Regions from separate parts of the Exiguobacterium sp. BRG2 genome, predicted to be linked through region 1. Evidence: riboswitches for the same ligand, from Rfam matches in the RefSeq annotation. Region 1 holds a riboswitch; the other holds the start of a gene.
What was found. Region 1 has a riboswitch for lysine ahead of Q9R23_RS12205 (amino acid permease). Riboswitches for the same ligand answer to the same signal wherever they lie in the genome.
Positions count from the first base shown of each region.

Region 2: it holds a riboswitch for lysine, as region 1 does, so the genes downstream of both, Q9R23_RS14575 (aspartate kinase) here and Q9R23_RS12205 (amino acid permease) in region 1, are expected to answer to the same signal.

Region 1 is NZ_JAUZUW010000009.1:95,226-98,424, reverse strand. It holds gene Q9R23_RS12215 (diguanylate cyclase) at 1-723, opposite strand, end outside; gene Q9R23_RS12210 (MarR family winged helix-turn-helix transcriptional regulator) at 860-1,315, opposite strand; lysine riboswitch at 1,481-1,669, shown strand; gene Q9R23_RS12205 (amino acid permease) at 1,801-3,199, shown strand, end outside.
Region 2 is NZ_JAUZUW010000014.1:10,290-13,488, reverse strand. It holds gene argH (argininosuccinate lyase) at 1-1,207, shown strand, start outside; lysine riboswitch at 1,278-1,455, shown strand; gene Q9R23_RS14575 (aspartate kinase) at 1,568-2,767, shown strand; gene Q9R23_RS14570 (aspartate-semialdehyde dehydrogenase) at 2,781-3,199, shown strand, end outside.

The sequences.
Region 1 (3,199 bases):
TGTATCATTGACGTGCTTGAAGAAGTCGATATCAATCAAGACAAGTGAATACCCTTGATCCGTTGAACCGACAAGTGACAGTGAATCATCGAGACGGCGCCGATTGGCAAGTCCGGTCAAAGCATCCGTCATCGCTAGTTTTTGTTGATACTGAATGTTTTCGAAGTGACGGCGTAATTCCGTCAGCAGTCGAAAAGCAACAAAGCCAGCTAATAGATTAAAGAAGATATAAGCGATTGAAATTTTAAAGAATGTCGACCAACTGTTTGTCAGGATATAGATGGCAGGTAACGAATAGAGAACACCAATTGACACCAATAATTGAAAATGGCGTGTCGAGACATGAACGAATCGACGTACGATTCCGATCGTCGTAATGATTAAGACGATAATCAGTGTGGACAGATAAAAACCCTCCATTTGATCGACGGGTGTCAAAAAGTAACGTGTCCCGATGATCATTATACCGGCGACGATGGCGCTCGGGAAACCACCGAATAGCATAGCGATCGCGACTGGGATGATTCGTAAATCCACACGGGCGACATCGATCTGAATGCCATTGAATATCAACAAAACTGCAATCAGACCACAGACACTTCCCAATATGAGGCGTGTACTCCAGCTGGAATTCAGCGAAATACGTGGTCGATTCCGAAATGGTAAGAATAAGAGAGTGATCGTCGTGAACAGTAGACAAAAGTTAATGATGAATTGATTCATGATGGACAACAAATCCTCCCAACTCCCCAGCTAACAGATTTCCATATATATACTCCAGTATACTCATCTAGGTAACGGTTAGACAGAGGTAAATGTTTAGATAAAACATAAAAAACGGTAGAAAATCTACCGTTTTTTATGAAGACGAAGTGAGCGTATCCTCATCCATCGTCAGTAAAATCTTATCGAAGACGCGAATCATCGTTTCCAGTTCTTCTTCTGTTAAAGTTCCGAAGCGATCTTGTAAATAGTTTCTTCGGACGACCTCGAGTTCCCGAAAAGCACGCTCTCCGTCATCCGTCAAAGCAAGGACAATCGAGCGACGATCTTCCGTCGAACGCGTCCGTGTGACATATCCTTGTTTATAGAGCTTATCCGTTAAAGCAGTGACTTGACTCGTCGCCAGCTCAAATTGTTCCGCAAGAAGTGTCGGACGCTGGGGACCGTTTTCTGAAAGACTCCGTAAGATGAAAAATTCGCTTCGGGTTGCTGTTCCTTCAAATAGTCGATTAAGTTCACGTCGCAGGGTACGAAGAATGACACGCATTTGTTCCTCGAGTCGGTAAGTCAGCAAATCACGTTCCTGTGGCATGCAAGCAGCATCCTTTCTCTCAGTGGACTTCTATCATTTAGTGTACTAAACATATCGGATTTTTACCATCTACTACCCCAGATTCAAAAAAGGCAATTGACAATTTCGTGGCGGTTTGTGTAATATGGCGTAGTAATAACTAATTTAATTCAGTTCTCACTCAACCAGTGGGATGGAGGTTGCAGTTCTTAAGAGTACGGTTATGGATGTCGTCAAGCGACAAATGAAGTGACCTGAAAGGAAGAATTGCCGAAATCAATCATCGCTTTGAAGATGATCGATTGGGATTAGGTCGAATAGGTCTAATACTGTCACAAGTCGGGTATCACTCACTTGTGGAGAGCTATCTTTCACGACGGTAGAATGAGGCGCATTCATTTTATTATGTTGCGTTCTCATCTTCCATCTGGAAGATGAGGGCGCTTTTTGTTTTTTCATTCAAAAAGTGTCCTCTCAAAAAATCTAAACAGAGAGAAGCGAACGAAATGAACAAACTAGATGTGAAACAAACAACAGATTCGACAGCCGAAGGATTAAAACGTGGATTACAAGCCCGTCACATGTCGATGATCGCCATCGGTGGGGCAATCGGAACAGGACTTTTCATCGCGTCCGGTGCTTCCGTTGCAGCAGCAGGACCAGGTGGTGCACTCCTATCGTATGCAATCGTTGGTCTGATGGTCTACTTCCTAATGACAAGTCTTGGCGAAATGGCGGCGTATATGCCTGTCGCCGGATCCTTCTCGACATACGGGACAAAATTCGTCGATCCCTCATTCGGCTTTGCCCTCGGCTGGAACTACTGGTACAACTGGGCGGTCACGATCGCAGTTGAGCTCGTTGCAGCACAAATCGTTATGACGTATTGGTTCCCGGACGTTCCTGGATTTTACTTCAGTGCCTTATTCCTTTTACTCATGATCGGCTTGAACTACTTCTCCGTTAAAGGTTTTGGGGAAGCGGAGTATTGGTTCGCCATGATTAAAGTCGTCACTGTCATCGTCTTCTTAGTCGTCGGTGTTGCGATGATTTTCGGTGTCTTTACATCGGAGCCACCAGTTGGCTTTAAAAACTTTGCTCTCGGGGATGCGCCGTTCGTCGGTGGTATTCCTGCCGTCATCGGAATCATCCTCGTTGCTGGATTCAGTTTCCAAGGAACGGAGCTAGTCGGGATTGCCGCAGGTGAATCGGAAAATCCGAAAAAAAACATTCCAAAAGCAGTCAAACAAGTCTTCTGGCGCATTTTACTCTTCTACATCCTTGCGATTTTCGTCATCGGGATGCTCATTCCGTATACGAGCCCGAACTTGGTTTCCAATGACATCACGGACATTGCCGTTAGTCCGTTTACGCTCGTCTTTGAAAAAGCAGGTCTTGCGTTCTCGGCAGCACTCATGAACGCCGTCATCTTGACATCTGTTCTATCTGCCGGTAACTCAGGTATGTATGCTTCCACACGGATGCTGTATACACTTGCTCGTCAAGGAGATGCACCAAAGTTCTTTGCAAAAGTGTCGAAAAATGGGGTACCGCGTAACGCCTTGCTTGCAACAGGAGCAATCGGTGCACTCTGTTTCTTAACATCGATGTTTGGTGGACAAGTCTATCTGTGGTTACTCAATGCTTCAGGTATGACAGGATTCATCGCGTGGCTCGGAATTGCGATCAGTCACTATCGTTTCCGTAAAGGATTCCTTGCACAAGGTCATTCGTTGAAAGATTTACCTTACGTTGCACCAGCGTTCCCGTTCGGTCCGCTGTTTGCATTCGGTCTTTGTTTCCTTGTCATCGTTGGTCAAAACTATGCAGCATTCCTTGCTGATCAAATTGATTGGGTCGGGATTGCCGCGACATATGTCGGAATTCCGTTGTTCCTTGCCTTCT
Region 2 (3,199 bases), on a different contig from region 1:
GTGGACACAAATCCAGCAAGGATTAAAGCAACTCGAAGCGACGTTAAAGGACCATTCCTACACATTAGCGGACGAAGACATTCATATGAATCTTGAGCGTTTGTTGACGGAACAGATCGGTCCAGTTGCAGGGAAACTGCATACGGCACGGAGCCGAAACGATCAAGTCGCAACCGATTTACATCTATGGCTGGAGCAGCATGTCGAAGCGTTGACGACGGCATTGCGCGAGCTCCAATCGGTCATCACGGAACAAGCTGAGCAACATATCGAGACGGTTATGCCGGGGTATACGCATTTGCAACGGGCACAACCAATCTCGCTTGCGCATCACTTGCTCGCTTATTTCTGGATGTTCGAACGCGATGTCGAACGATTGACGGATAATCAAAAACGGATCCGAAAATCACCACTCGGAGCGGGGGCGCTCGCGGGGACCACGTTCCCGATCGACCGTTTCCGTTCTGCCGAGTTGCTCGGTTTTGAGTCGGTTTATCCGAACAGTCTCGATGCTGTCTCCGATCGCGACTTCGTCATCGAATACCTCGGGATCGCCTCGACCGTCATGATGCATCTCTCGCGTTTTTGTGAGGAAATCATCATCTGGGCGTCGCAAGAATTCAGCTTCATCGAGTTATCCGATGCCTTCTCGACAGGCTCGAGCATGATGCCACAAAAGAAAAATCCTGATTTCGCTGAGTTGATTCGTGGAAAAACGGGGCGCGTCTACGGCAACCTGATGGGCTTCTTGACGACGATGAAGGCATTACCACTCGCTTACAATAAAGACATGCAAGAGGATAAGGAAGGAGTCTTCGATACAGCAGATACCGTTCTCAAGTCCGTTCAAATCTTCACCGGAATGATTGAATCCGCGACGTTTAAGACCGAAGCGCTCAAGAAGGCGACAATGCAAGACTTCTCGAATGCAACGGAACTCGCCGACTACCTTGTGACGAAAGGCATACCATTCCGCGAAGCACACGAAATCGTCGGGAAAGCCGTCCTCTACTGTGTGCAAAACGGTTGTTTCCTGAAGGACTTGAGTCTCGAAACGTATCAAAGGTTCCATCCAGACATCACAGAAGACGTTTATCCGCTCCTCGATCCGGTTCAAGCAGTGGCACGCCGGACAAGCTACGGCGGTACAGGGTTTGCTGCCGTGTCGAAGCAACTCGAACTCGCGAAGCAGCATCTTGCGACTTGACGGATTTTGAAAAAAATTAGTCAAATAACTGGATTTAACAAAAGATGTCTGCTATAACTGTAACTAACAACCGACAGATAGAGGCGCGGATGACATGAGTAGCATCATTCTTGAAGGCAAGCATGCTGAATGATGTGAAAGGGGAAGTCCGCCGAAGTGAACGAGAAGATGCTTCTTCTCATTTGCTGGTACAACGGTTAAGATCCGTTGTACTGCCGAAACCGATGTTTCGGAGCGCTATCTTACGTAAAAGAACGAATGACTTTGTCTTCGTTTGTCCGATCGTGATAACGACGGGCCGTAGGAACGCTCCTACCGGCCCGTCGTTTTTTTCTGTATCGGGACAAAGGAGATAGGATTGTGACAACTGTACTTAAATTTGGTGGAAGCTCGGTTGCGACTGTCGAACAGATTCAGTCTATTGCGAATTATTTGAAGAGTCGCGCAGCCGAAGGTGAAAAACTCGTCGTTGTCGTTTCGGCGATGGGCAAGATGACAGATTCTTTGATCGCTCAGGCGCAAGCCATCACGGATCGCCCTGAGCGGCGAGAACTCGATCGTCTGCTTGCCATCGGAGAAGAACAGACGATTTCATTACTCAGCATCGCCCTCAACTCACTCGGCGTCAAAGCGTTATCGCAAACAGGCGCACAAGCGGGAATCAGCACGATGGGATTGCATACGAAAAGTAAGATCAAACAGATTGATGGAGATCTATTACGACAAAAACTCGAAACGTACGATGTTGTCATCGTCGCCGGATTCCAAGGTGTCAACGAACTCGGTGATGTGACGACGCTCGGACGGGGTGGATCGGATACAACGGCTGTTGCCCTTGCGGCAGTCCTTGATAAACGGTGTGAAATCTACACGGATGTCGACGGTGTCTATACGGCTGATCCACGAATCCATGCCACTGCTCAACCGATTCCGCACATCTCATATGATGAGATGATGGAGATGAGCGCCCTCGGGTCGAAGGTCATGGAAATGCGGAGTGTCGAACTAGGAAAAAAATACGGCGTACACATCTTCGTCGGGAAAACACTTGAATCGAAAAGGGGAACATGGATCATGGAAGCGACGGAAACAATGGAACAAAAAGCGGTCACGAGTGTCAGTGTGACGAAGAACGTCTTGACGGTATCAATCAAACACGTACCGCAAACGAACGCAGCAGTAGCCGATATCTTCGAACTCTTATCGAACCGCCACGTCAACATCGACATGATCAGTCAAACGACGTTTGACAGTGACATCTTCCTATCGTTCTCCTGTCCACTCGACGAGGAAGAGTTCCTCGATGAAGCATTGAAAGACATCATGGATCGCTTCACGACAGTCAAGGTCGACCGCCACGATCAGCACGCGAAGTTATCTGTCGTCGGAATCGGGATGCGGGATGCAACAGGTGTTGCCTCAAAGTTGTTCGCGATCTTCCGAGCGGAGAATATCCCGTTCTATCAAGTCACGACATCAGAAATCAGCATCTCGTACACGATTGCACAAGCAGACATTGAACGGACGGTTGCAGCGATTGCAAACGCGTTCGAGTTATAAGGAGGAAAACAGCATGTATCATGTAGCCGTCATCGGAGCAACCGGCGCCGTCGGTCAAAAAATGTTACAAGTACTCGCAGAACTGGACTTCCCGGTCAGCCGCCTGTCCGCTTACGCTTCTGCTCGTTCAGCAGGGAACACGGTGCAGTTCAAGGGAGAAGATATTACGATTCAAGCGCTGACGCCAAACATCACGGAAGACGGGATCGATGTCGCGTTGTTCGCAGCAGGCGGAACGATCAGTGAGCAATATGCCCCATTACTAGCTGAAAACGGAACACTCGTCGTTGATAATTCAAGTGCCTTCCGGATGCAGGAGACGATTCCACTCGTCGTGCCAGAAGTCAATCCGCAAGCGATTCAAGCGACAGACCGCTTAATTGCGAATCCGAACTGTTCGACGATTCAATCCGTCGTCGCTTTAGCACCGCT